4 regions of the Ruegeria sp. CDSC085 genome follow, and region 1 is predicted to be linked to each of the others. Evidence: riboswitches for the same ligand, from Rfam matches in the RefSeq annotation. Region 1 holds a riboswitch; each other region holds the start of a gene.
What was found. Region 1 has a riboswitch for cobalamin ahead of AC2FJB_RS10400 (DUF1636 family protein). Riboswitches for the same ligand answer to the same signal wherever they lie in the genome.

Region 1 (7,275 bases):
ACGCCCAAAGCGTCTTTCATGGCGCTAAAATCCGCCCTGTCCGAGGGTCAGAACGTCTCTCAACCGTTAGCGCAACCATTCGGGGCTGTGCATGAGCATTGGAACTTGGTTGCGGATATTGGTGGCACGAACACACGTTTGGGCGTCGTCACGAATGGCGAATTGGCAGATCTTCGGAAGCATCCGACGGGGACATTGGAAGACCTGTTGGAGGCATTCCATGATCTCAGAGACGAAATCGGAACAAATCCACAGGCCGTCGTAGCTGCGGGCGCGGGGCCCGTCAGGGATGGGACTATTCAACTGACCAACGCAAACCTGGATCTCTCGGAGACAGAGTTGGCAAATGCAACAGGAGCGCAGCGCACCTTTGTCATAAATGATTTTACCGCCGCGGCATGGTCGGTGGCCGAGGTGACCCGGTCGGATGTTGCCGTCTTGCAGGGACAGGCAACGCCGCCCGCAGGCACGCGATTGGTTGTTGGCCCCGGAACCGGGCTCGGCGTTGGCGCCTTGCTTTACTCAGAAGGCAGATATCATACGGTTTCCGGCGAAGGCGGGCATGTGGGTCTGTACCCGCGCCATCGCGAAGAAGTTGATATCTTTGAAGCGGCGCGTCGTATCGCACCGGGCTGTTTCTTTGGGGACAGCCTGGCGCTGGAAGCAGAAATGTTCCTGAGTGGAACCGGCCTACCGGTCCTGTATCAGGCGGTTGAATTGGCAGCCGGTCAGGCGCGGGCACAGGTGCGCTCTGCGAAAGAAATTCTGAACGATGCCCGCAGCGGCACCAATCTCATCGCCGAAAAAACGGCGCAGATTTTTACCACTCATCTGGGTGCATTGATGGGTGATCTGGCGGTCACCTTGATGCCAGAGGGAGGCGTTTTCCTTGTGGGCGGCGTTGCCGAGAAAAACCGCTGGCTTTTCAGTGACAACTTCAAGGATGCGTTCAACGGCGGCGGCCGCTTCAGCGATTTGCGCCGTTCCCTGAACCTCTACGTGTCTGAACAGGCAGAGTTCGGGATCATCGGCGCAAACAACTTCTGCAAGAACGCGCTGAGACAGTAACCAGACTAACCGAAATTTCTATTCCAAGAAGGACCAAGACATGATCCTGTGCTGTGGTGAAGCGCTGATAGATATGATCTCAGAACCGACCGTGTCGGGTGCACTGGGTTTTGTGCCACATACCGGTGGTGCAGTTCTGAACACAGCTGTTGCGATGGGGCGTCTGGGCGTGCCGGTTGGAATGCTGACAGGTTTGTCATCGGATATGTTCGGACGGCAACTGATCGATGCCCTGAAAGCCAGTCATGTGGACACGACGCATGTGATTATCTCGGACCGCCCGACCACGCTTGCCTTTGTACAGCTTTCTGATGGGCACGCGTCTTACAGCTTTGTTGATGAAAACACGGCGGGCCGGATGTTGCTGCCCGAAGACTTGCCCGATCAACTTCCAGCGGTTTCCGCTCTGTATCTCGGTGGTATCAGCCTTGCCTGTGAACCTTGCGCAGATGCTTATGCCGCCCTCCTGGACCGCCACGGTTCCGACCGGGCTGTGATGCTTGATCCGAATATCCGCCCGGGTTTCATCAAGGATCACACCCGATTTAGAACGCGTTTGAACCGCATGATCTCACGAGCAGATATCGTCAAGGTTTCGGACGAGGACTTGGACTGGATCATTCCGGGTAACGAACCCGAAGCCGCGAAGGCGTCTATGCTGTTGCAGGCGGGTCCAACCGCTGTCATCGTCACGCGTGGCAGCGACGGGGCGCACGGTTACCTGGCAGATGGTTCAGAAGTCTCAGTTCCTGTGAAGCCCGTTGAAGTGGTCGACACAATCGGCGCAGGTGACACGTTCAACGCTGGCGTCCTGACCGGTCTCAGCCGTGCAGGGCATCTGACCAAATCAGGTCTGCGCGGATTGACTGCGGAAAACTTGCGAACGGCCATGGAACTGGGCGCGGATGTGGCCGCAGTGACCGTATCCCGAGCCGGGGCGGAACCGCCTTGGGCGCATGAGCTTTGATCTTTAGAATGGCACAATGAAACGATCTGAAATCAACCGTATCAAATCCCAGGCACACGCGTTTATTCAGTCCTTCGGTGCCGTGTTGCCACCCTTTGCGAATTGGACGCCAGAGCAAATGCGCAGCCCTCTGGCGGAAACGATTCGCAACCGCGGGCTGGGATGGGACATCACCGATTACGCACAAGGCCGTTTCGACGAACTTGGACTTTTTCTGTTCGCTCTGCGCAATGGTGAGGCGAAGGATCTGAAATCCGGGCGCGGGATGCTCTATGCGGAAAAACTGTTGATCTCGAAAGACAATCAGCTTTCTCCGATGCACCGGCATATCGTCAAAGCAGAAGACATCATCAACCGGGGCGGCGGCGACCTCGTTCTGGAAATCTATGCGTCGGATCCAAACGGTGGCGTTGACCGCGACAACCCGGTGACGGTCCCTAGCGATGCCTGCCCTGTAACCTTGCAACCCGGAGAGCACTTGCGGCTGAAGCCGGGGCAAAGTGTAACTCTGATGCCCGGCATCTGGCACGCTTTCTGGGCGGAGCGCGGCGATTGCCTTATTGGCGAGGTTTCGACCGTGAATGACGACCGTACGGACAATGTCTTTGAAGAGCCAATCCCGCGGTTTTCAAAGGTCGAAGAAGATGCAGAACCGGATTTCCTGCTTGTATCGGACTATTGACACCGTTCGGTCCGGGCTGGCGTGAACAGGATAGTCGGTTCAACTATCGCATATCCTTCCACCACCCCTCATCGTCTGCCGCTTGACAAGTCTTGCGTAGCCGGACTAGCTGATCGGGATGGTTCCGTAAGGGATGAAAATGGGAATACGGTGCGGCGCAGGGATGCGCCAAGTCCGTGACTGCCCCCGCAACTGTAAGCGGTGAGCGACGCCACTGTACCACTGATCCGAAAGGGTTGGGAAGGTGGGCCGAGCCTTGACCCGCAAGTCAGGAGACCTGCCATCGCATGGTAAACCAACCCGGGGCGGGGCGTCCCCGAAGGAGGCTTGATGGCGCGTTTGCGTAATATATGGGTATTTGCCCTCTGTCTGCATCTGGCAAACGACGGAGATGGCAATGGCCTGCTATTCTGATCACTACGTTCTGATCTGTTCAACATGTCAGGGGACGATGCCTGCCGAGGCCGCGCAAGACGCACTGGACGCTCAGTTGCCTGACGGTTTTGAAACCCGAATGGTGGCCTGCATGGCAGGTTGTGAACGGGCCATGACCGTTGGATTTCAGGCCGCAGGCAAAGCGCAGTACCTGTTCGGCGACATTAAGACATCACACGACCTGGCTGCCCTAGTCGAATTCGCGACGCAGTTCGGCGACAGCGACGATGGCTGGACAAGCGCGTCGGACCGTCCTCCTGCCCTCTTTGCAAAGACCCTGTCGCGAATACCCGCTTTGCCATCCCGAGGGACGTCATGAGTTTTCTGGTTGCCGAGGATCTGGAGTACTACGCTCTCAATGGTGATATCCTGTTGCAGGACGTGTCCTTTCGTCTGGAAGAAGGATCAATTCTGGCAATTGCCGGACCGAACGGTGCCGGTAAGACCACTCTGCTGAAACTGCTATGCGGGATCGAACGGATTGCGTTGGGTGATGTTTGGATTCAAGGCAAAAGCCTTCGCACTCTGTCCGCCCGCCAACGCGCCCGATCCATTGCTGTGGTCGGACAGCAGGAAACGCCCGATGGACGGATGCGGCTGCAAGACTATGTTGCGCTGGGACAAATCCCGATTCAGGGTGAACGATCGACGGCTCGACATAAAGCTGATCTTGAACGGGTGCTGACGACGACCGAACTGTCGCATTTCGCAAACAAACCGATGAGCCAACTGTCGGGCGGTGAACGTCAGCGCGCACATATTGCTCGCGCACTGGCCCAGAATCCGTCTTTGTTGTTTCTGGACGAACCAACCAACCATCTGGACCCGGATGCCAAGGGGCACATGCTGTCCTTGGTCGCTGACCTGGGGGTAACGGTCGTCATGATCGTCCATGATCTGGTCATGATCCCGGAATTCGCCAGCCATGTGGCGTTGATGAAAGCCACGCGCCTGACCGGGTTCGGGCCTGTTAGCGAAGTTCTGACCACAGACCGGGTACGTGACACATTTGGTGTGGATTATCTGTGCTTTCAGCACGAAGGCCGCATGATCCCGGCGCTGGACATCCGAAAACGAAAACTGTCATCATAACAGGAGCTAAAAATGATGCACAAACTCTGGCCAGTGGTTGTTTTCACTGGCTTGGCATGTGGCGCAGCAGCGGAGGCCGTCACGGTGGACAACTGCGGCGAACCGCTTGTTTTTGAAACGGCGCCCGAGCGTCTGGTCGTGCACGACATGAACATGACGGATATGGCCTTTGCACTCGGCCTTCAGGACAAGATCGTAGGGCTTACCGGAATTACCGGCTGGTACAAAACAAGCCCCGATTTTGATGCTCAGCGTGGCGATATCCCAGAACTTGCCCCCAAATACCCGACCATTGAAAACCTTGTGGCCGTCGAGCCCGATCTGTTCTTTGCCGGTTGGTACTATGGCATGAAACCCGGTGGCGATGTCACGCCCGACACCCTGGAACCCTTTGGTATCAAGACCATGGTCCTGACCGAAAGCTGCGTGCATCTGGACAAGAATCGCCCCGAGGCCAGCATGAACCTTTTGTTTGGTGACGTTCTGCGTCTGGGCATGGTCATGCAGGTCGAGGACGAGGCCGAAGCGCTGGTTGCCAACTGGAAGGACCAACTGTCCGCCATTGAAGCAAAAACAGCCGATCTGGCAAAGCCCCGCGTGTTCCTGCTGGACGGACCGGCCGATGCTCCGTTTACTGCCGGCAAGTTCGCCATTCCCGATGCAATGATCGCAGCCGCCGGTGGCGAAAACGTGACACATGATCTGGATACCAGCTGGGGCCGCACGTCGTGGGAAGCCGTGGCAGCGGCTAACCCGGAATTTCTGGTGCTGCTCGACTATCAGTCCGGCAACGGCGCAGAGGACACCTTTCAGTTCCTGAAGGATCATCCGGTGATGTCACAAACGGACGCGGTAAAGAACGAACGCTGGATTGGCCTGCGTTACGAAGAACTGACGCCCGGCCCGGCAAACATCGAGGCGATCGAGAAAATGGCGAAGGCCATGCACCCGGAGACCAACTGATATGGTCCAATTGGGCCGTTTGATTTTGTTGGGGGCGGTTGTTCTGACCGCCCTTTTGCTGTTGTCCATCGTCTACGGGACCACTCCTATCCCCATGCGCGAAGTTTTTTCAGCCATCGGTCTTGGAACCGGTCTGGTGGACGGAGACATGTCGCCTTTGCACCGGATCGTCTTCGACCTTCGCCTGCCCCGAGCCCTGTTTGCTGCCGTGATTGGCGCGGGGCTGGGCGTCGTTGGTGTTGTTTTGCAAACAACGACGCGAAACGATCTGGCAGATCCGTTTCTGTTCGGTCTGTCCTCTGGTGCAGCTGCTGGCGCCGTTCTGGTGATCACGGTCACAGGTGATGTATTGGGCATCTGGACGTTGCCGTTGGCGGCGTTTTGCGGCGGTCTGATCGCATCAGGCATTGTTCTGGCGCTGGTTCAGGGCTTACGCACGAGCGCGCCTGAAAAACTTATCCTGGCTGGTTTGGCGGTATCCTTTCTGTTTTCCGCGATCACCAATTACCTGATTTTCTCTGGCGACAATCGCGCTGCGCATTCGGTGATATTCTGGATGCTTGGCGGTTTGGGACTAGCAAGATGGGAAACGTTCCCGCTTGTCTTAATCGGATTGGGCCTGATCCTGAGCTATTCACTTTATCGCAGCCGGTGGCTTGACGCACTGCTGACCGGAGATTTTACAGCCTCTTCACTGGGTATTCCCGTTCAGGGCCTGCGGTTCAGTATGTTCTTCGTTGCCGCGTTGGCGACGGCCAGTTTCGTTTCCGTTGCCGGCGTCATCGGCTTCGTCGGGTTGATGGTACCGCATATTGCACGCGGCATCGCCGGAACTCTGCACCGAAACCTGCTGGTCGCCTCAGCCATCGTGGGCGCAATTCTACTGACTCTCTCTGATATCTTGTCACGCCTTCTTCTGGCTCCGCAGGAGTTGCCCGTCGGAATCGTCACAACGTCAATAGGATCACTATTTGTCTTCTTGTATTTATTCAAATCTGATCGCGGGAACTAGTTTCCAGAGGTTGCGCGACACTTTCATTTTTCAACATTGATGAGGTCAAGCAGTTCGGCATGCAATTCGGGGGTTGCGGCGGAAACGACCGCGCCATCTGAATCGAGGGTCAAAGCGTGCCCCTGCCAATCGGTCATCACTCCGCCAGCGGCTGTGACAAGGGGTGAGACCGCCAGATAGTCATAAGGTTGCAAATCGTAATCCACGACAGCATCGACATGCCCCGAAGCAAGCAAGGCATGGGGGTAACAATCATAGGCAAATCGGCGCGTCTGCCCTGCGGTCATCAGCCGGGTGAACAGGTCAGGATGGTCGCGATAGATCTTGTCCCCTTCATTCACATACAAAACCGATTGATCCAGGCGTGTTGTTTGCGCGACCTGTACCGGTCGCCCGTTCAGGCGGGCGCCGTCACCAATTACACCCAAGTAGGTCTCACCTAAGGCCGGCATTCCGACCAGTCCGAACTGAGGTTGTCCATCCAATAGATGAGCCAAAAGGAATCCGAACAAGGGATGGCCGGACAGAAACGATCGGGTTCCGTCAATGGGGTCAATGACCCACATATGGCGCCCGTCGCCAGCCTCCTGACCGTGTTCTTCGCCAAAGATGCCATGCTCTGGGAAATGCTGATTCAGATAGGCCCGTACTTCTGCTTCAACTGCCTTGTCGGCCTGCGTCACCGGGCTTTCATCCTGCTTGAATTCAACACCTAAAGAACCCCGAAAAAAACGCATAGCGGACTCCGATGCAATATCAGCAATCTTCATCGCGTGTTCAGTCAAAGCATCTGGGGTTACCATTTCCGGTCCTTTCGGCTGAAGTCATCCGATTTCCGACGGATGAAGGGTTGATTGCCCTGAAAGCTGAATGAGAAGTCATGCAGTTCAGTCTTCAGATTGGCGTGAAGTGTGACAATACTGTAACTTTATCAACTGCTTATAGGTCGAAAACAGCCAGATTCAACGATCTTCCGGACATTCGGGGCGGATTTGCCATGTTAGCATGCTTTCCCTATGCGTTCCGATCGCTGTGTGTTTGTCAGTTGATCAGCTC
Region 2 (7,275 bases), on a different contig from region 1:
CCCCTTTTTACACGGCACCGCGCTTGCAGAGCTGCCACTGTTGTCAGCCGTGTCGCCAGCCAAATGCGGCGGGCGCTCTGGCCCTCGGTATTACACGGACGTTCCGGCCGGTGAAATCTGTCTGCGGCACGTTGCGGATCTGCATGTCTTCCCCAATGAGTTGCGCGCGATCCAGATCACAGGCACGCAGTTGCTGGAATGGTTGGAGATGTCAGCCAGTGCATTCAACCAACAATTCCCCGATGCCGAGGCAGAACTGTTCGACCGGGATCGGGCGGGGTACAATTTCGATATCATCTTTGGCTTGTCCTATCAGATCGACCCGTCGCAACCGCCGCGATACGATGTCGGGGGGCAAAGGATTCATCCCGGTCACAGGCGGGTGCATCATCTGACTTGCGCGGGCCAAGCCGTGCGGCCGGATCAGGTGTTTGTCATTGCTCTCGATAATTACCGCGCAAGCGGTGGTGGACATTTTCCGTATCTATCATCGGCCCTGGCCATCAATCTGCCCCCGCTGGATATCCGGGACATTTTGCGAGACTACATGACGCACCGCCTGCCACCCGACCCGTTGGCCCGGCAGCCTTATCCGTTCTCTCTGATGCCGAAATCAGGGATGACGACCATTCTTCGGACAGGGCCCGGTGCTTTGAAGTATGTCGGCGAATTGAAGAGGTTCGCCCCCAAAATTCTGGAACCTGACGAAAACGGTTTTGCACGCATTCGCCTGACGCTCTGACGGGTTGTCATTTGCCGAAGCCTTCCCTATATCCAGAGTCGAGAGGTTGGCGCGGGCGAGCGCCTCGCCAACCTGGTCAGGTCCGGAAGGAAGCAGCCACAACGAGCCCCGCTTGGGTCGATGTCCAACCTCTCACTTTTCGAACCTTAGCCGCAGGAGGGCTTTATGATTGTAGAAAAGACCCTTCGGGCAGCACGGTTCTGACCTCACGGTATCAACTGACTGCCTGAACACATGACCCGGGGATGAGCGATCGCCATCCGTCGGGAGTACTGTTTCTGACGACAGGCAGACCAATGTTTATTACACTTTCGGACCTGGGATGGTCCTCTCACTTTGCTGCGCAACACGCGGCTTATCCTTCCTGCACACCTTTTCGCATCACTTCCGTTCATCGGGACCGCCTGATCGGGCTGAACCCGTATGGTGAAGTCCCGTTGCTGACCCTCGATCAGTCAACCGGCAGCTATGCCGTTGGCGATTGGGTTCTCACCGACGACGACAAACGCGTGCGCCACTTGCTCGACCGGCGCAGCCTGCTGCACCGACGCGCCGCCGGTACAGGTGCCGCGACGCAACTGATCGCAGCCAATGTCGATGTGCTGTTCATCGTCAGCTCGTGCAATGCCGATTTCAACCTGCCCCGGCTGGAACGATATCTGGCGCTTGCGCATCAGGCCGGGTGTTACCCGGTCGTTGTTCTGACAAAGGCCGACAAATCAGAGGACCCTGATAGTTTCTCGGGGCAGGTGCAATCACTGGACCCGTTCTTGACGGTTCTGGCGATCAACGCGCTGGACCCTGCAGAAGTTGAAAAGGTTCTGTCCTGGTGCTCCAAAAGCCAAACCGGAGCGCTGGTTGGCTCGTCGGGCGTTGGCAAGACGACACTTGCCAATTCCATGACCGGTCAGGATCTCACCACCTCGGGCATTCGCGAGGATGACGCGCGGGGCCGGCACACAACGACCGCACGCGCACTGCACCGGATGCGCAACGGCGGCTGGTTGATCGATACACCCGGAATGCGCGCGTTGCGCCTGCTGGACGCTCAGGACGGGATCGACGAAGTTTTCTCGGACCTTGCCGAGTTGAGCCGGGACTGCCGTTTTGCGGATTGCCAGCACAACTCCGAGCCCGGATGTGCCGTGCAAAAGGCGATCAGTCACGGCACGCTTGATCCGGTGAGACTGGACCGGTGGCGCAAGCTTCGGCGCGAAGATCGGCGCAACTCTGAAACAGTCGCACAGTCCCGCGCGCGGGACAAAGCGTTCGGTAAGATGGTCCGTGGCGTCATGAAGGAAAAGAAACTTCGCAACCGGTGATCGTTGGACGGTGCCCGGCCCGTCCTGCGCCGCGTCTGGTCAAGCGATCAGTCGCGGCCAAACCGCTGCGTTGCGCCGGGCAAATGCTCCGATATGACCAACCTCAGGCAACCCGAAATCGGCGGGGCTCAGCAGGTGACGGTTGGCATCGGGGCCGTAAAGATCCGCAAGCCGCCAAACCGCTTCCGGCGGCACCATCTGGTCGTCCTCGAATGCAAACAAATCCACGGGCACTCCAGTTTCCTCCCAGTGCGCCGCAGGTAAGTCACGCCCGATTTCAGGTACATAGCTTAACGGCGCTGTACACCATTTGCGCCACTGCCAATAGACCGATGCCGGCAGGTCCGAGCCAAACCCGATCGCCTTTCCGGGAAGGTAGCCAAGTGCTCGGGCCAAAAGCGGGGCATGGCCGTACCAGAACAACCCTGCCAAACCCCGATAGGGCCACGGATGGTCGCTTAGGGTCACAAGCCCCGAACACACACAGATCATCCGGTCAATCAGATCGATATCCGGTTGTACTGGCCCCAACATCGCGCCGACGGAATGGCCGATGGTCCAGTGTTTCGCATTCGGGAATCGCCGACGCATTTCCGCCCGTGCCGCGGGCATGTCGATCAAGGCCCAATCCGCCATGGTCGCACGCGAATCTTTCAGGCGGCCCGTTAAAGAATACCCATAATCCCTATAGTCATAGGTCAGGCAGGCCATGCCCTTCTCAGCGGCAAGCCATCGTGCGAAATGGCGGTAATAATCACGCGGCACACCCGTTGCACTGTTCAGCACGACGACGATTTCGGGCGAAGTTACCGGGCTATACAATCGGGCGGACAGCGTTTTCTGCCCGGACGGAAACCGAAACTCCTCGGTCAATACCGTTTGCTCTGTATCCAACATGATCTCTGGCTTTTCGCTTGGTAAATCCGGCTTCCGAACCTCAACACCCTCGACACTATGCATGAACCAACATCGTATCCAGCATGACCAAGCGTCCGGTCAAAAGATCGGCTTGACTCGGTGCGTGCTCAAACGCTAGCGGTTGTGTGATGGTTTCCGGCCTCCACAAAGGGTCGGGATGAAAAGGGAACACGGTGCGGTAATGTCTGGTCATACAGGCAACAACCAAATCCGCGACTGCCCCCGCAACTGTAAGCGGTAAGCGATGCCAAAACACCACTGGCCCAATGGCCGGGAAGGTCGGCAAAGCAATGACCCGCAAGTCAGGAGACCTGCCATCGGAAACGAAACCGAAACTCGGGCGGGGTGTCCGGGCAGGTCCTGACGGCATCACGCTGTCCCACCTGTCCCAAATATCCTGTCCGCCACGCGCGGAGGGCGCAGGATGATCTGGAAGACAAAAACGCGTGAATACAGTGCAACAGTATGTCAGCGGACGGGCAAAACCTGCCCCGCTTTGGCGCGGCTGGCGCGCTCGATATCCGAAGCCGTGACGCAGGCGACCTTGGCCACAAGTGACGATTTGGAGGTTGAGGGCAGCAGTGAGCTGTCGCATTGCGCCGAAGGATGCCATGCAATTTTCCGCGCGCGATCAGAGAGCATTCGTATCTTTTGCGGGACGCAGCCCGAAGCCGCAATTGAGCCCCTGAACGGCTATGCCGACTTGATCTTCGGAAACACGTTCAGTGCGATGCCATCCGGCGTCGTAAAAAACCCACCCTGCGCGATGATCCAGGTTTCCACGATCCGGCCTCGAAAACCCGTTTGCGGGCCCGCGCAGATGTCAATCTGATTCCAGACTGACCCGTGCCTGGGCACGCCGAGAGGCCCAGGCCAGTTGCGCATCCGTTTCGACAGCGCAAGGACGTACCGCCCGCAATCGTTCCAGCGCTGTGTCCGCGCGTTCGCCGCATTCGACCATCAGCCGCAGAACAACCATACCTGACCTGCCACAGCCCCCACGGCAGTGCACCAAAACGCGACCTCCACCTGACAGCGCGTGCCGGGCTGCGGCGCTGACAGACGGCCACGCGTCCTGAATCGCCTGTGTCGGCGCTCCGAAATCTTCGATCGGAAGGTGAACCCATCGGCTGGCGCGGCTTTGAATGTCGCTGCCGAAATCCTTCGCGCCATCCTGAAGCATCTCGACATCCGTTGTCATCGATACAACAAGCCCCGGCTGCCAGGCTGCGATCGTATCCAGATCGCTGAAATAATCCCCGCCACGTCCGGGCATCGAGGTCAGTGCAAGCGTTCCGCCTCCGACTTGCAGGGCGTAGATCACCAGCTGCGACATGAAACGTGTCCTCCCCAAAGAACTCTTTACAACAATGAGTCATTAAATTTGCTAACGCAGTTTAGTGCGAAAGCGACTCGTTTCTAAATCAAAAATCATGACACCACGCTGTGGACGCGGGCAGCGGTGGCCACTACGCTGTGCCCAAGCACCGAATCCCAACGAGAAGACATGACAGACAGCTCCAGCCCCGCCTATCAGGTTCTCGCCCGCAAATACCGCCCGGAAACCTTTGCCGATCTGGTGGGTCAGGATGCCATGGTGCGCACCCTGAAAAACGCGTTCGCGGCCGATCGGATCGCGCAGGCCTTCATCATGACCGGCATTCGCGGCACCGGCAAAACCACGACCGCGAGGATCATCGCCAAGGGCATGAATTGCATCGGTCCGGACGGAACCGGTGGCCCCACAACCGAGCCCTGCGGTCAGTGCGAACACTGTGTCGCCATCATGGAAGGTCGCCATGTCGACGTGATGGAGATGGACGCCGCCAGCCGCACAGGCGTCAACGATATCCGCGAGATCATCGACAGCGTGCGCTATCGCGCCGCCAGCGCACGTTACAAGATTTATATCATCGACGAGGTTCACATGCTCTCGACCAGTGCTTTCAACGCGCTGCTCAAGACGCTGGAAGAACCGCCCGCGCACGTGAAGTTCATCTTCGCGACCACTGAAATCCGCAAAGTGCCTGTCACAGTACTGTCCCGATGCCAGCGCTTCGACCTGCGCCGGATTGAACCCGAAGACATGATTGGCCTTCTGAGCAAGATCGCCGAAGCGGAAAGCGCCCAGATTGCCGAAGACGCGCTGGCACTGATCACCCGAGCAGCGGAAGGATCGGCCCGGGACGCGACCTCGTTGCTGGATCAGGCGATATCGCACGGGGCTGGCGAGACGACCGCCGATCAGGTCCGTGCAATGCTTGGACTGGCGGACCGTGGCCGCGTTCTGGACCTTATGGATATGATCCTGCACGGCGACGCCGCGGGCGCACTTACCGAGTTGAGCGGGCAATACGCCGAAGGCGCGGACCCGCTGGCGGTGCTGCGCGACCTGGCCGAGATCACGCACTGGGTGTCCGTCGTAAAGATCACACCTGACGCGGCCCAGGACCCGACAGTTTCTCCGGACGAACGGACCCGGGGCCAACTCATGGCCGAGGCTCTGCCGATGCGGGTCCTGACCCGGATGTGGCAAATGCTGCTGAAGGCGCTCGAGGAAGTCTCCGCTGCCCCCAACGCGATGATGGCCGCTGAAATGGCCGTTATCCGCCTGACTCATGTGGCTGATTTGCCCAGCCCCGAAGAGCTGATCAAGCGATTGCAGGATAACCCGCCACCGCCGCAGGGCGGGCCCAACGGCGGCGTGCCCATAGCCAGACAGGGTGCGGTTCCAACGCAAGCTGGCGCGGCCCATCCGCCTGCCTACGCGTCGCCCCCTCGCGGTGCCGGTGGTGCGCCGGTTGCAGCTCTGGCGCAGGATGCTCAAACGGCCCTTGCGCGGTACCCGACCTTCGACCACGTGGTCGAACTGATCCGAACCAATCGCGACGTGAAGTTGCTGGTTGAGGTGGAAAACGGCGTGCGCCTCGTGTCCTATCAGCCCGGACGAATCGAATTCACACCCGCCGCTCAAGCACCGGCGGATCTGGCTCCACGGCTGGGCTCTGCCTTGCAACGCTGGACAGGAAACCGGTGGGCGGTCTCGATTGTCTCGGATGGGGATGCACCCACAATTGGGGAAGTACGGGACGAGGCCGAGCTGGCACTGAAATCCGAGGCTGAACAACACCTTTTGGTTCAGGCTGTGCTGGCGCAATTCCCCAAGGCGAGAATCACCAATATCGAGACGCCGGAACAACGCGCCGCCAAGGTCGAGACCGAAGCTCTTCCCGAAGTTGAAGACGAGTGGGACCCGTTCGAGGAAGACTGACCTTGCAACCCGTCATCTCGTGTCACAAGTGATACTCATCGACTCTTCCCGTGATTACACCGTTCCACAACGTGAGCGAGGGATTTCATGCGAGCGTCACCACTGCATCCAATTTTCGAATTGATTGTTCACGACATCGACCTGCGCGAAGTTGCAGGTGATACCTTGTATCCTGACACTCGGCAGGCGTTCGAAACCCACTCAGCGTTGCTGTTTCCCAAACAATCAATCCCGGATACATACCATGTTCGCATCGCCGAACTGTTTGGCCGTTGGAGAATAGAAGAGCCGTGGCGGCGGCACACGACTTTGAATTTCAGATTTCCGAACTGACCTAGAAAACAAAAGACAGCCTTTGCTCAAAGGACGATCTGCGCTTGCTGGATTTGCAGGCAAATTTGTTGTGATATGTTGCGGCACACGGACAGTATGTTCCTGCCGACGCCTGCACTGATCAACATTCTGACGGCCAAGGCCGTGCTCCCGTCGGGTAACCCGACCGAGCTCGCATCGACCCTAGCGGCGCGGGCAGATATGCCGGATCAACTGAAAATACACTGAAGGATGCCATTATCTGGCACCGGTTGTCTCATTCCCGATCAAAGATTTCAGCCGATCTGGCCGAACTGTCAAAAATAACCAGATGGCAGGATTGCCAATGGCGCGCGATCTGGCCAAATCCTGTATTCATCGCTTCGCATGCCTTTGCTATCGAAGGGATAGGGCATCATGAAGGTCAGACCCTGCTGGACAACGCAATCACGTTCTGCACGCAGCCCGAACAAGTCTATTCCCACAAGCGGTCAGTCGGCGACGTTCTCATCTGGGACGAACGCGCCACGATGCATCGCGGCCGTCTCTGGAACTAATACCACCCAGGAACCCTGAAATCCATTTGCTGCTCTGTCAGCGACGCCGAAGGTTCAAACCGCGTTCGAGAAAACTAAGAACCAACCCTCCCGCGCCCGCCACGGTCTATCGGCTGCGCCGATACCCCTGAGCGGCCTTGCCAAAGACCTTGA
Region 3 (7,275 bases), on a different contig from region 1:
AGTTCACCGAAATAGCCACTCAGGTAAGCTATTATTGCACCTATAACGCCGACCACAATCACAATTGAGATTAAAGCACCGCTGCCCCTTGAGTAGTAACCCATCGTCAGTAGCCCGACGACAAAGATGCCAACCAAAAAATAGAGTACAGTGTTGTCCATGACGAAACCCGTGCCGCAATGACGTTTAGTCACAATATGATAGAATTTCGCGTCATGTCTAATCAAGAAAAAGCCCCGCACTATGGCGGGGCGGTCACTCGTTACCCCCTCATCCCCCAAAAAACCCGCGTTGTTCGGAGGGAAACCAAGTGAACAACGCGGGCATACAGTTAGGGGTAAATTGTGTACGGCGTTAATTGCACTTTGGATCAAAATTCCCCGCGCCGCCCTAATCTGGGATGGTAGGCAACGCGGGGACTTAGTCTGGTCATGGGACTGCCCAGACTAAATGGGGCAAGTGTGTTACGGGTCGTGTCGCTTGTTGGATCAAACTGTTGCAATTTGCGTTCACCTGCATTTGAGGGCGCTGTTCAACCAGCCAGTTCTAAGTTTTCCAACAGAACTTTTGCCAGCATTCCGTTTGTGTTGAACCGTCGGACCCATGCATACCGCCCGCTTAAACGTTCGACGCGCTGAACCGCGTGCGGGACACCACGACCACAGGGTTTGGTGTTCGTCAAACGAGGTTTTTACCACTACTCAAACCGCCATTCTTAGAGAAATATTATGTCTCGAAGTGAGTGAAAAACGAAACTTCATGACAAGGCGAGAAGGATGAACTAGGAATCTAACAAAGAAAAAGTTCTGGACGTATTGTGGAACACATTGCCTTTACCTTTGAGATGGGGGTCGTTTGTACCCTTCTGGCTTTCACCGTTTTTTTGTTCGTCTCCGAGATCATCAGGATCGACCTTTCCGCCATATTGGTTCTGGTTCTCATAGGCTTGCTCAGCTACGCGCCCGGGCTGGGAAATCTGGCGGATGTAACCCTTCTGTTCGACGGCTTCGCATCCAATGCCGTCATCTCGATCATTGCGGTAATGATCGTCGGTGCTGGTCTGGACAAGACGGGGATCATGAACAAGGTTGCTGCCGTTATCCTCAAATATGGTGGCAAATCGGAAGGCAGGGTTGTTCCAATCATCTCAGGAACCGTTGGCGTCATTTCTTCGTTCATGCAGAATGTCGGCGCCGCTGCTCTGTTTCTTCCCGTTGTCAGCCGTATTTCTTCGCGGTCAGGTATACCGCTGTCACGACTGCTGATGCCGATGGGATTCTGCGCCATTTTGGGTGGCACAATGACGATGGTCGGGTCGTCTCCACTTATCCTGCTGAACGATCTGATCTTGACGGCAAATGACAGTTTGCCGGCCTCTCAGAAAATGGAGCCCTTCAGCCTGTTCTCGGTCACACCGATCGGTGCAGTTCTGATTCTGACGGGAATTGGTTACTTTTTGCTGTTGGGACGCTGGGTTTTGCCCGTGGCTGAAGGGCCTGACAATACGGGCACCGGACAAGGGACAAAGGAATACCTGCAAAGGGTCTATGGCCTCAAAGCCGACGTGTTCGAAGTCGTAGTGCCCGAGGACAGCCCCTTGGTCGGAGAGATTCTGGCCGACATCAACCACGAAAACCACCTGTACATCATTTCCACCTTCTATCGCGGCAAAACCTCGATGGTTCAGGTTTTGACAGCCGAAATTGCGGCCCCGTGTCGGCTGGCCATCGTCGGCCGCCGTTGGGAGGTCGAGACGTTCGCCAAGAAATACGGGCTTACCGTTCTTCCGGATTTGGACATTTTTGTCGAAGAGTTCGCCCCCACCAATGCAGGCGTGGCCGAGGTGGTCGTCACGCCAGACAGCAAGCTGATCGGCAAATGCCCCCGCGAGCTTTTGTTCCGCAAGACCTATGGCATGTCGCTGCTGGCCATTCACCGCGGCGAAGAGACGCTGAGCCATGTCGAGACCGAGGATCACGAATCCACTCAGATCGGGCTCGAAAAGTTTCAGGCCGGTGACATGCTCGTGGCGCATACCAGATGGGACAACCTGATGCGGATCAAGCGCGACCCGGACTTCGTCGTTGTGACAACGGACTTCCCCCAGGACGAACTGAGGCCGCAAAAAGTCGGCTGGGCCCTGGCATTTTTCGCCATTTCGCTGTCATTGATCCTGTTCACGGACGTCCGGCTTTCGCTCTGCCTTCTTACCGGAGCGGTAGGCATGATGTTGACCCGTGTGCTCAGCGTGGATGAGGCATACCGCGCGGTCGGGTGGAACACCGTATTCCTGCTCGCCTGCCTCATACCTTTGGGACAAGCTGTACAGAACACAGGCACGGCTGCGTGGATCGCCCAGCAGATCATGATAATTCTGGACGGCTGGCCGCTCTGGTCGCTGCAAACCGGAATCGCTGTTCTGGCGACTGCTTTTTCTCTGGTCATGTCAAATGTCGGGGCCACTGTCCTGCTGGTGCCTTTGGCGATATCGATTGCGATAGCGGCTGGTGGGAATCCATCGGTTTTTGCACTGACCGTCGCCATTTCCACATCGAACAGCTTCATCATCCCAACCCATCAGGTAAACGCATTGATTATGGGTCCGGCAGGATACAAGGTGATGGATTTCGTGCGTTCCGGCGGGATCATGACTGTGCTGTTTCTGGTCGTTTCGCTGCTCATGATCAACGTCATCTATTAGCGCGAGAGGATCCGGGGTGTTCGGCGGTCTTTTCCCATCATCGGGACAGGTTCTGTCGAGGCATCAGCTCAACACAGTGTACGACCCTTGTAGAGATACCGTTCGTCGCCGGGCCCATCTCAGGCTGAACCCCGGACGACATGCCGCCCATCGACGCCCACAGGTCGCTTTCTACTCCTCCGCATCATTGTTACGCGCGACTCGCTTGACAAGCAGGCCAGCGGTGCCGCATGTCCCTTTCGTTGGTGTCGGTGACAGCCGATGAAAAGGGAATGCGTCAACGGTCATGCCGCCAAACGCAGCCGCCCCCGCGACCGTGAACGGAGAGGATGCCCAATGCCACTGGCCCAAAGGCCGGGAAGGCGGGACATCCGACAGAGGCCCTCCTCTGGCATCCGCAAGCCGGGAGACCTGCCAACAACCGAAGTTGAAACCGGGCGGGGTGTTCCGGTGTCGGGTCCGTGACCAATCGTGGCCCGCATGAAACCCCGTCCCCCGCGAAGAGGATTTGGGGGGATGAGAGACATGACCGAGACCACACCAGTCGAGTTGCTGGTCTGTACCACCTGCCGTCGCGGCCTGCCTGTCGAAGATGACGCGCAACGCCCGGGCGCTTTGTTGCACAAGGCCCTGGAACAGGCTGACCTGCCCGACGGTGTCACCCTGAAAGCCGTAGAATGCTTGTCAAACTGCGATCAAGGTTGTTCGATCGTATTGCGCGGCGGGCCGGGCCGCTGGACCTTCGTCTATGAAAACCTGAGCGAAACAGATCATGTCGACGTCATTGTCGACGGTGCGACCAAGTATCTGGCCACTGAAGATGGTTTGGTGAAATGGCGCGAACGCCCCGAACATTTCCGAAAAAACTGTGCCTCGCGCATTCCCCCGATTGGAGCCTGACATGTCGAACCTCGAAAAACTCCCCGTTACAGTGATCACCGGCTTTCTGGGCTCGGGCAAGACCACGTTGGTGCGTCACCTGATGCAGAACCCGCAGGGCAAGCGCCTTGCTGTCGTGGTCAACGAGTTCGGCGATGTAGGCGTCGATGGCGACATCCTGAAATCCTGCGCCATTCCCGATTGCCCGGCGGAAAACATCATGGAACTGGCCAATGGCTGCATCTGCTGCACCGTGGCAGATGATTTCATTCCCACCATCGAGGCCCTGATGGCTCTGGAACCGCGCCCGGATCACATTCTTATCGAAACCTCGGGACTGGCGCTTCCCAAACCATTGCTGAAGGCGTTTGACTGGCCCGACATCCGCTCGAAAATCACCGTGGACGGCGTGATCGCCCTGGCCGATGCCGAGGCTGTAGCCGCCGGTCGCTTCGCGCCCAATGTCGAAGCGGTGGATGCCCAGCGCATGGCCGATGACTCGATCGATCACGAAACGCCCCTGTCCGAGGTGTTCGAGGATCAGATCTCCTGCGCCGACATCATCCTGCTGACCAAGCCCGACCTCGCCGGCCCTGAAGGCGTGGCAAAAGCACGCGAGATCATCGCCGCCGAGGCGCCGCGTCCCCTGCCCGTGGTCGAAGTGGCCGAAGGTGCGGTGGACGTTCGCGTTGTGTTGGGTTTGGAAGCCGCCGCCGAGGATGACATCGACGCCCGCCCTTCGCATCACGACGGCCACCATGATCACGAGCATGACGATTTCGAAAGCATCATCGTCGAGTTGCCCGAGCAAGCCGATCCGGCCCAACTGGTGGCCAAAATCGAACGCCTAGCCAATGAGCTGAACATCCTGCGGGTCAAAGGGTATGCCGCCGTTCAGGGAAAGCCCATGCGTCTGTTGGTACAAGCCGTGGGTGCGCGGGTACGTCACCAGTATGACCGTCCGTGGGAACCCGGCGAAGAACGCCGTTCGCGTCTGGTCGTCATCGCCGAGCATGACGATATCAAAGAGGCGGAAATCCGCGATATCCTCGTGGGTGTGCGTGAGGCTGCCGAGTAAGATCCATGCACGTCGTCTTCCGCGAAAGCCACGGACTCGAGGAAACCGAGACCCCGACCGATCTGGGCCAGAGCCCGGCAGAACTGGTAGTGCTGTCTTTCTCGGACAGCGACCTGGGTGCTTTCGCGGCGGGCTGGCATCGTGGTGGCGGACCGGATGGGCGAATGCCGACCCTGCGGCTGGCCAATCTGACAGCTTTGAAACACCCGCTGTCCGTTGACACCTATGTCGAGCAGACGCTCGAGGGCGCCAAGGGCATTCTGATCCGTCTGATCGGTGGCGTGCCCTACTGGTCCTACGGCCTGCAGCAGGTTCTGGCACTGGCGCAGGCCAAAGGCATCGCTCTGGCCGTCCTCCCAGCGGACGGGCGCGAGGATACGCGGTTGGATGACTATTCCACCTTGCCCGTCTCGACCCTGCGGCGGCTGGCGCATCTGTGCGATACCGGCGGCGAGGTCGCGGCACAGGCCGCACTGGCACAGATGGCTCTGGCGGCAGGGCTTTATGCCGGTCCGGTGATGGGCGCCAAGACCTTGCCCGAATGTGGCGCGTGGTGTCCGGATCGCGGCGTAATCCCGGTGGAAACCGCGTTCGAAGATAACGCTAAACGCATCCTCGTCACCTTCTACCGCGCTTACCTGACCTCAGCAGACACCGCCCCGATCGCCACCCTGATCCGCAGCCTGCGGGCCCGTGGATTCGAGGCGATGGGCCTGTTTGCCCCGTCGCTCAAGGCGCCTGTGGCCGCCGACTGGTTGCGGGAACAGGTTTTTGCGCTGAAACCATCGGCAATTGTCAATGCCACTGCCTTCTCGGGCAAAGGTGCGTCGGGAACATCGCCTCTGGACGCAGCAGATGTGCCTGTGTTTCAGGTCACTCTCGCCACCTCGCGCCGCAAAGCGTGGGCCGAAGCAGAACGCGGGCTGTCCCCCGCCGATCTGGCCATGCATGTGGTACTGCCCGAGGTGGATGGGCGGATCTCGGCGGGAGTCGCGTCTTTCAAGGAACCCGGCAAACGCGATCCTTATCTGGAATACGCGCGCTTTGCACATCGGCCCGAACCGGACCGGATCGAAGCGATCATCGACCGTGTCTCGGGCTGGCTTGCACTGAACGACAAACCCAAGGCAGATCAGATTCCCGCGCTGGTCCTGTCCACTTATCCCGGCAAAGACTGGCAGATGGCCCATGCGGTTGGCCTTGACGCGCTGGCCTCGGCCCAAGCGATGCTGTCCGATCTTCGCGAAGAAGGCTATAACATCGCGACTGGCGAGCCGATTGCCGACACTCTTCTGGACGCACGGATTTCGTGGGCGCTCGAGGATTATCTGGATGCGCTTGCGGATTTGCCCGAGACCCTGCGCACCGATCTGCACACCGCATGGGGCGCGCCCGAAGATGATCCGGCCTGTGCCGATGGGGTCTTCCATTTCACCGCACTGCGACGCGGTAAGGCGCTGGTCGCGCTGCAACCCGAACGCGGCACGCCCGAGCTGCGTGATGACGACTATCATGACCTCTCGCGCACCCCGCGCCACAGCTATGTCGCCTTCTATTTGTGGCTGCGCAAAGGGTTGGGCGTGAACGCGCTGATCCACATCGGGGCACATGGAACGCTGGAATGGTTGCCCGGAAAATCGGTCGCTTTGTCTGCTCATTGCTGGCCCGAGGCGCTGATCCGCGATCTGCCGGTGATTTATCCCTTTATCGTCAACGATCCCGGTGAAGCCGCGCAAGCCAAGCGCCGGATTGGAGCGGTCACGCTGGGCCACATCCCGCCCCCGATGAAGGAAAGCGGCACGCCGGATCGGATGGTGCGGCTTGAATCGCTGCTGGATGAGTTTTCGAACGCCGACGGGCTTGACCCCAAACGCCGTGACCGCTTGCAGGAAGACATCCGTGATGAAGCGCAGGCCATTGGCTTGGAAAGCGATCTCGGCCTTGATCAGGCAACCTGCACCGCCGAAGCGATCACACGTATCGACCGCTTTGTCTGTGACATCAAGGAAAGCCAGTTTGGCGACGGGCTGCACATCTTCGGGCGCGTGCCCGAGGTGACGGGCAATTTCGATCCGGCCCCGTCGGCCCACGCTGAACGCGACGCGCTGATCAAAGCGCTCGGGGGCAAACGGATCGATGCCGGGCCTTCGGGTTCACCCTATCGTGGTCGGTCAGATGTTCTGCCCACCGGGCGGAACCTTTACACCACTGACCCGCGGTCGGTTCCGACCCGTGCGGCCTATGCGCAGGGTGTGAAACTGGCCGAGGAACTGGTGCGACGCCATCTTCAGGTAGAAGGCGATTACCCAAAGGGGCTGATCGTCGATCTGTGGGGGTCAGCCACCATGCGCACGGCGGGCGAGGAATTTGCCATGGCCTTGCACCTGCTGGGCGTCAAACCCGTATGGGACAAAGGGTCCGAGCGGGTTTCCGGCATCGAGGTTCTGCCGATCACTGACCTGAGCCGCCCGCGCCTGGACGTGACCTTGCGGGTGTCGGGCCTGTTTCGGGATGTTTTCCCGACGCTGTCCGCTTTGTTTGGCCAAGCGGTTCGCGCATTGGCCGCGCGTGATGAGGCGGCGGACTGGAACCCCTATGCCGGGCAGGAGCCGGTGGC
Region 4 (7,275 bases), on a different contig from region 1:
TGTCTTTCGTGACTTGGTTCCAGGCCGGTCTTGTTCCGCCGGTATACCGGTTCTGACCTCTGGCCTTCCATCAAGACGGATTTTGTTGGCCGCAGGGAAAACTCAAGTCAGGGCCAGATCGCCGGATACCGAATTTCGGATCACACGTTCCGCATTCGGCAGATCGTTGGACTGCGCACGGTCCTTGGCGGCTTTTTTGTCCAAACCGTGGCCGATCCATCTGTTGGTCAGGCGGGTTTCAAGTGTTTTTAAATCGGTGTCCAAAAACACCTTGAATGTCCACAGTTGGTGAAGTTCCGACCAACCCGGTTCATTCAAGAGAAGGTAATTGCCTTCAACCAGAACAACGCGCTGATCCGCTGTGATCATAGACCGCGCAGCAATAGCCAGATCGAGATTTCGGACAAACTCGGGTACTGCGACTTCTCCTTCCGTACGCAATCGACCAAGCAATGCATGAAAGCCGGCAAGGTCAAAGGTTTCGGGGGATCCTTTGCAGTTCAGTAAGCCGCGATCCTTCAAGATCACGTTGTCATAATGGAAGCCGTCCATGGAAACCAGGCCGGTTGCGACGCCGCGTAGATTGAGCTCTGTGGTCGCAAGGCTGGCCGCAGTCGTTTTCCCCGATCCCGGTGGCCCGGCTATCGCGACAAGATGCCGGTCTTGCAGCGGCGGCAAAGCTTGAACAGCATCCGCGATTCTGCTTGCTAGCGCCTTGGGGGTGGCAAGTTTGCCAGTCACGCGGCCTGATCCTCGGCGGGCGGTTCCTTGGCACCGGTCATGAACGCCACCGCGTCGGACATCGTGTAATCCTTGGGATCAACGACACACAGTCGTTTGCCAAGCCTGTGCACATGAACCCGGTCGGCAACTTCGAAAACATGAGGCATGTTGTGACTGATAAGGATGATCGGGATACCGCGAGACTTCACATCAAGGATCAGTTCAAGAACGCGACGGCTTTCCTTTACGCCCAGTGCGGCCGTTGGCTCGTCCAGGATGATGACCTTCGAGCCGAACGCCGCGGCCCGCGCCACGGCAACACCCTGACGCTGACCCCCGGACAGAGTTTCAACGGCTTGATTGATATTCTGGATTGTCATCAGGCCCAGTTCGCTCAGTTTGTCGCGGGCGAATTTCTCCATCGCCGGACGGTCGAGCATTCGGAACCATGATCCCAACGGCCCTTTGCGCCGGATTTCGCGCCCCATGAAGATGTTGTCTGCAATCGACAGGGCGGGGGACATCGCAAGCGTCTGGTAGACCGTTTCGATACCGGCTTCGCGCGCGTCAATCGGGGAATGAAAGTTCACTTTCTGGCCTTCCAGCCAAACCTCACCTTCATCCGGCACCACCGCGCCTGATACCGCCTTGATCAGCGTTGATTTGCCTGCGCCGTTGTCGCCGATCACGGCCAGAATCTCGCCCGGCATCAGATCGAAATCGCACTGATCCAGCGCCGTTACCTTGCCGTAGCGCTTCACAAGGTTCCGTCCTTTGAGAATAGGTTCCATCAGGCTGCCACCTTTCTGATCCACTGGTCGACCGCGACCGCTGCGATGATAAGGATGCCGATCAACAGGAACGTCCATTGCGCATCAGCGCCCAGCAATCGAAGCCCAAGTGTGAAGACGCCGACGATCAACGCTCCGAACAGCGACCCAAGAATGGACCCGCGACCACCGAACAGGGATATACCTCCGATCACGACCGCCGTTATGCTTTCAATGTTTGCCAACTGTCCTGACGTCGGAGACACGGACCCAATGCGACCAATCAGGGCCCAGCCCGCGAAAGCGCAGATCAGCCCGGACAGCATGTAAACTGACATCAGCGTGCGATGCACATTGACACCGGACAGCTTGGCGGCTTCCGGATCATCACCGACCGCATAGACATGCCTTCCCCAGGCGGTATGACGAAGCGCGTAGGAAAGCACGAGGATAAGCACCAGCATGAAGATCACGCCGACGGTGAATACAGCCCCGCCGACGTTAAACTTGGCACCGAACAGTTGCAGGATGCTGGCATGTTCCTCGATCTCCTGTGACCGGATGGTTTCGTTCTGAGAATAGAGGAAATTTGCCGCGAGAACGATTTGCCACATGCCAAGCGTCACGATGAACGGCGGCAGTTTGATGCGGCTGACAAGATAACCGTTCACCGCGCCGATTGCTGTGCCAACGAAAAGGCCACAAATGATCGAGACCGATGGCGGCAGCCCATACCGGAAGGTGAACTGACCCATCACAACCGACGACATTACCATGATTGCCCCGACGCTAAGGTCGATACCTGCCGTCAGGATGACAAGGCTTTGTGCCGCAGCCACGATCCCGACAATCTGAACCTGCTGCAGGATCAGGGTCAGCGCAAATGGCGAGAAAAACTTGGAGCCCAACAAGACACCGAAAATGACGATGGCAGCCACAAGAACGATCAACGGCACCAGAGAGGGGTTCACATGCAGAAAATGCTGAACCGTTCCGACAAACCCGCGGTGGTGATCGTCAAATTCGGCAATCTGTTCCGGGCTGCCTTTTGCAGCGGCTTCGAAGTCGTCTGATCGTCGTGAAGTATCGGACATAAAGGTTCCCCCAAAGCGTCAGGTCACTGACGACTCTAGCAAGTTTTCGGGCGAATGGGTGGCTTGAAAAGCGGAAGGCCGCCCTCTGCGGCCCTCCGGGTGATCAGGTCAACCCCAGCAGAGGTCCATGCCTTCTTTGACCGAGATTGACTCGACGCCACCAGCGGCCTTGTCCGTTACAAGCGCCACGCCGGTGTCAAAGAAATCCTTACCGGGTGTGTTTTCAGGTTTTACACCTTCGTCCGCCCATTTCTTGACGGCCTCAACCCCCAGTGATGCCATCAACAGCGGGTATTGCTGCGACGTTGCGCCGATAACACCATCAGCAACGTTTTGGACGCCCGGGCAGCCTCCGTCCACGGAAACGATGAGTACGTCATTTTCACGTCCGATGGCTTTGAGCGCTTCATAAGCGCCTGCCGCCGCAGGTTCGTTGATGGTGTGAACAACGTTGATCGTCGGATCCTTGGCCAGTAGGTTTTCCATCGCGCGGCGACCTCCTTCTTCGTTGCCGGCAGTGACATCACTCCCGACCAGACGGGGGTCATCTTCATCGCCGATCACGTTCGGGTCTGCCAGATCAACACCGAAGCCCTGAAGGAAGCCCTGATTGCGCAGCACATCCACTGTCGGCTGGCTGACGGCAAGATCCAGTGTCGCGATTTTGGCGTCGTTGGCGGCGTCGCCCAGCGTGGCTTTGGCCCATTGTCCAATCAACAGCCCGGCAAGGAAATTGTCCGTGGCGAACGTTGCGTCAGCCGAGTCAATGGGTTCCAGCGGCGTATCCAGAGCGATTACCAGAACCCCTGCATCCCGCGCCTGCTTCACAGCCGGAACGATGGATGATGTGTCCGAGGCCGTCAGCAGAATGCCTTTGGCGCCGTCCAGAATGCAGGTCTCAATGGCTTGCACCTGCGTTTCATGGTCACCGTCGACCTTGCCCGCAAAGGCTTTCAGCGTCATTCCCAGCTCTTCCGCCTTCGCTGTCGCGCCCTCCTTCATTTTGACAAAGAACGGGTTGGTGTCCGTTTTGGTGATCAGGCAAACAGTTTCACCTTCCGCCATTGCACTGCCAGCCATGGCAGCAGCTGCCAGCGCTGTCGCGCCCGCAAGTCTTGCAAGTTTCATCGATAATCCTCCCAGTTTTTCTAATGCCCATGAGGGCACGAGAGCGATCAGGCAAAAATAACCTGATCCCATGAGAAACCATCACAAGAATCAAATATTGAGTCAATAAATAACTCACTCTTATTTATTATTGACAGGGCGGGTCGGCTTTCTCATTCTCAAGCAAGAAAGGGGTGGTCGTGCCTGAATATTCATCTCAGACAAACTCGATTGGCTCGCACGGGTCAGAGGTGCGCGGAACGAACCAAAGCGGCATGCGGGCCCGAAACGAACGCCTTGTGTTATCTCTTGTCCGGCGCCATCAGGCCCTTGCGAAGTCCGAAATCGCGCGCATGACGGGACTGTCGGCACAAACGGTTTCCGTCATTATGCGTCTATTGGAAAAGGATGGGTTGCTTCTGCGCGGTGAACCGGTTCGCGGGAAAGTCGGGCAGCCTTCTGTTCCCATGCGCCTCAATCCGGATGGTGCGTTCTTCTTTGGGCTTAAAGTCGGGCGCCGCAGTACCGAACTGGTTTTGACTGACTTTGTCGGAAACGTGCGGCAACGAGAGAGGCGAACCTATGACTATCCAACGCCGAATGCCACTTTGGATTTTTCCAGAGAGAGTCTTGGGAAAGTGATGTCGTCCATGTCACCTGAGTCCAAAAGCAGGATCGCGGGGCTCGGAATAGCTATGCCCTTTTACCTGTGGGACTGGGCGAAGGCTTTGCAGGTTCCTCAGGAAAAAATGGACCCGTGGCGCGCGTCGGACTTAAAAGCGGACCTGGCTCTCAGCTGCAATATGCCAGTTTTCCTTCAAAATGACGCGACAGCGGCCTGTGGTGCGGAATTGGTTTTTGGCCCGGCTGACGGGCCAAGAGATTTTTTGTATTTCTACGTCGGCTTCTTCATTGGCGGCGGGGTGGTCCTCAATGGCTCGATCTTTTCTGGTCGGGGAAACGCAGGCGCGCTCGGTCCTTTGCCTGTTCCTGATGACGCTGGCGGTGTGAAGCCGCTGATTGACGTGGCCAGCCTTTATGTGCTCGAGCGTGCAATCACGACAGCAGGGGCAACCTCGCATTCTTTATGGGAATCGACCGAGCATTGGGATGTGCCAAAAGCTCAACTGGAGAACTGGTTGAATAAGACCGCGAGCGGGATTGCCTATGCGATTGTATCATCATGCAGTCTAATCGACTTTGAGTGCGTAAAGATTGACGGCTGGATGCCGCCGGACATCAAGGCGCATTTGGTTGAATTGGTCGAAAACAAACTGTCCGAGGTTAACCTGACCGGTCTTGAGCGCCCTTTGGTGGTGGCGGGGGCCGTGGGCCCGGATGCGCGCTCGCTGGGCGCAGCAAGCTTGCCGTTGTCGGAAAGGTATCTTTCAGAAGCCTAGAAGTGTATTTCCCCTTCTTCCACTGATGCTTACCGAAGCACGTCAAACCACACCAGACTTCCCAGGTTCATAACTTTTTCGACGGCCATCACAATTGATCGTTGACGGAGACTGGGATTGTCTGGCAAGCCGCTGGACATGTCCGGTTCCGGGGCGCGCTCTGGAATCAATAGGGAATGCGGTGCGGGCTCAGGCCCAATTCCGCAACTGCACCCGCAACTGTAAGCGGCGAGCAGGGCTGAAACGCCACTGGGGTTTTCCCGGGAAGGCCAGTCCGATGCTTTGACCCGCAAGTCAGGATACCTGCCGGGCATGTGCCCCCATAAGGGGTGCTCCTCATCGGCGACGGGATGTGCGTCGGACCAGGATGCCTGAAAGGGCAATTTGGCGTTGGATGTCCCGCAGTCAAAGTGAATTTCGCACCGGGATTGGCGCGACGGGACAAGGACGACTGTTCATGAAAAAGCTGCTCAGTGCAGCCGCTGCCGCGATGGCACTTCCTGCCATGGCAAATGCGCATTTCCTTTTGGAATACACCACCGACACCATGATCGAGAAACCCGGCGATGTGCCGGTCAAGCTGATCTTCTGGCATCCGTTCGAGAACGGTCACGTCATGGATATGGAAAAGCCGCAGGAATTCTATGTGATCCACAACGGCAAAAAAACTGATTTACTTGGTACGCTGGAACCTGTCCGCTTCACCGGTGGAGAAAACGAGGGGGCGGCATTCAAAGGCAGTGTTCCTGTCAAACGTTCGGGCGATTACGTGCTGGTGACGGTTCCTCAACCTTATTATGAGGAAGCCGAAGACATCTATATCCAGCAGTTCACCAAAGCGTTCCTGAACCGCAACGCATTGCCGACCGACTGGATGAACCCTGTGGGTCTGCTGACCGAGATCATACCGCTTAACAAGCCGACCAACATCATCGCGGGTTCGACCTTCACGGGCCGTGTGATGGCTGATGGTCAGCCGGTTGCAGGTGCTGAGATCGAGATCGAGTACATGGCCGCCGAACCTGGCATGGAAAGCTCGGCCGCTTCGACACCGAAGGTGTCACCAATGCCGGGTGGTGCCGTGGTCGCCATATCGGACGACAACGGGTACTTTTCGTTTGGCGTTCCAAAAGCCGGTTACTGGGGTTTCGCAGCACTAGGTTCAGGTCCAGTGACCGAACATGAGGGTAAAGAACTTAGTCAGGATGCGGTCATCTGGATCCGCGCCTGGGATCTGGAGTAAACCCAAATGCACATCGTCGACGGAGCCCTTTCCAACCCGGTCGTGGTCGGCGGTGCCGTCGCCGCTGCGGGTGGGATTGCCATGGGCCTCAGGTCACTGGATCTTGACCGCATCCCCACTGCCGGAGTGTTGTCAGCCAGTTTCTTCGTGGCATCGTTGATCCACGTACCCATTGGTCCGTCATCGGTACATTTGATCCTCAATGGCATGGCTGGACTGCTGCTTGGCTGGGCCGCATTCCCGGCTTTGTTCGTCGGGCTTTTGCTGCAGGCGGTCTTTTTCGGCTTTGGCGGATTGACGGTGTTGGGGATCAACACCGTCAATATCGCTTTGCCCGCGGTGGTGGCCGGATTGTTGTTTGGTCGTCTGATCGCGCGTGGGACGCCTTTGCAGGGTGCGATCTGGGGTGGCTTGGGCGGCGCATTTGCCATTGCGGCGACGACCGGCATGGTCGCGACTTCACTGGCACTGTCGGGGGATGAGTTCCTGCCCGCTGCCAAGCTTGTTTTCTTTGCACATATACCTGTCATGGCCATCGAAGCGATCTTGACCGGGTTCGCCGTTTTGCTGGCGCGCAAAGTCAAGCCCGAGCTGTTTGTCAGAGGAGCGACCACATGAAGCATCTGGTTATCACACTGGCTTTGTGCTGTGCGCCTTTGCCTGCGCTGGCGCATAAAGTCATAGCCGGTGTTTTTGTGTCCGGTAATGCGATAGAGGGTGAGATCGGTTTTTCCAGCGGCGATATGGCAAGCGATACCGAAGTCATTGTTACTGGCCCGGATGGGGCAGAGCTGGGTCGCACGGTGACGGATGCAGACGGGTTTTTTATCTACACTCCGAACTCAGCCGTGGCGCATACATTCTTTGCTGACCTGGGCGCCGGGCACGTGGCCCAGATTACTATGCCTGCAGAGGACGTCGCGCAGATTATGGGTGTT

Region 2: it holds a riboswitch for cobalamin, as region 1 does, so the genes downstream of both, AC2FJB_RS19670 (hypothetical protein) here and AC2FJB_RS10400 (DUF1636 family protein) in region 1, are expected to answer to the same signal.
Region 3: it holds a riboswitch for cobalamin, as region 1 does, so the genes downstream of both, AC2FJB_RS19240 (DUF1636 family protein) here and AC2FJB_RS10400 (DUF1636 family protein) in region 1, are expected to answer to the same signal.
Region 4: it holds a riboswitch for cobalamin, as region 1 does, so the genes downstream of both, AC2FJB_RS21290 (DUF4198 domain-containing protein) here and AC2FJB_RS10400 (DUF1636 family protein) in region 1, are expected to answer to the same signal.

What each region holds. Positions count from the first base shown of each region.
Region 1 covers NZ_JBXWNR010000005.1:220,371-227,645, forward strand. The annotation lists partial or broken gene AC2FJB_RS10380 (GH1 family beta-glucosidase) at 1-42, shown strand, start outside; gene AC2FJB_RS10385 (glucokinase) at 19-1,068, shown strand; gene AC2FJB_RS10390 (carbohydrate kinase family protein) at 1,109-2,035, shown strand; gene AC2FJB_RS10395 (D-lyxose/D-mannose family sugar isomerase) at 2,052-2,717, shown strand; cobalamin riboswitch at 2,822-3,016, shown strand; gene AC2FJB_RS10400 (DUF1636 family protein) at 3,115-3,471, shown strand; gene AC2FJB_RS10405 (ABC transporter ATP-binding protein) at 3,468-4,244, shown strand; gene AC2FJB_RS10410 (ABC transporter substrate-binding protein) at 4,257-5,207, shown strand; gene AC2FJB_RS10415 (FecCD family ABC transporter permease) at 5,209-6,219, shown strand; gene AC2FJB_RS10420 (inositol monophosphatase family protein) at 6,243-7,022, opposite strand.
Region 2 covers NZ_JBXWNR010000020.1:7,497-14,771, reverse strand. The annotation lists gene AC2FJB_RS19690 (bifunctional 2',3'-cyclic-nucleotide 2'-phosphodiesterase/3'-nucleotidase) at 1-742, shown strand, start outside; RNA gene ffs (signal recognition particle sRNA small type) at 782-880, shown strand; gene rsgA (ribosome small subunit-dependent GTPase A) at 1,039-2,064, shown strand; gene AC2FJB_RS19675 (alpha/beta hydrolase family protein) at 2,104-3,024, opposite strand; cobalamin riboswitch at 3,095-3,315, shown strand; gene AC2FJB_RS19670 (hypothetical protein) at 3,407-3,814, shown strand; gene AC2FJB_RS19665 (protein-tyrosine phosphatase family protein) at 3,806-4,318, opposite strand; gene AC2FJB_RS19660 (DNA polymerase III subunit gamma/tau) at 4,490-6,253, shown strand; gene AC2FJB_RS19655 (TauD/TfdA family dioxygenase) at 6,838-7,122, shown strand.
Region 3 covers NZ_JBXWNR010000018.1:62,547-69,821, reverse strand. The annotation lists gene AC2FJB_RS19245 (SLC13 family permease) at 845-2,701, shown strand; cobalamin riboswitch at 2,928-3,134, shown strand; gene AC2FJB_RS19240 (DUF1636 family protein) at 3,227-3,601, shown strand; gene cobW (cobalamin biosynthesis protein CobW) at 3,603-4,658, shown strand; gene cobN (cobaltochelatase subunit CobN) at 4,664-7,275, shown strand, end outside.
Region 4 covers NZ_JBXWNR010000026.1:13,160-20,434, reverse strand. The annotation lists gene AC2FJB_RS21320 (aspartate/glutamate racemase family protein) at 1-56, shown strand, start outside; gene AC2FJB_RS21315 (nucleoside/nucleotide kinase family protein) at 103-741, opposite strand; gene AC2FJB_RS21310 (ATP-binding cassette domain-containing protein) at 738-1,514, opposite strand; gene AC2FJB_RS21305 (ABC transporter permease) at 1,514-2,587, opposite strand; gene AC2FJB_RS21300 (sugar ABC transporter substrate-binding protein) at 2,696-3,715, opposite strand; gene AC2FJB_RS21295 (ROK family transcriptional regulator) at 3,970-5,094, shown strand; cobalamin riboswitch at 5,221-5,419, shown strand; gene AC2FJB_RS21290 (DUF4198 domain-containing protein) at 5,552-6,337, shown strand; gene cbiM (cobalt transporter CbiM) at 6,344-6,955, shown strand; gene AC2FJB_RS21280 (NikL family nickel/cobalt ECF transporter subunit) at 6,952-7,275, shown strand, end outside.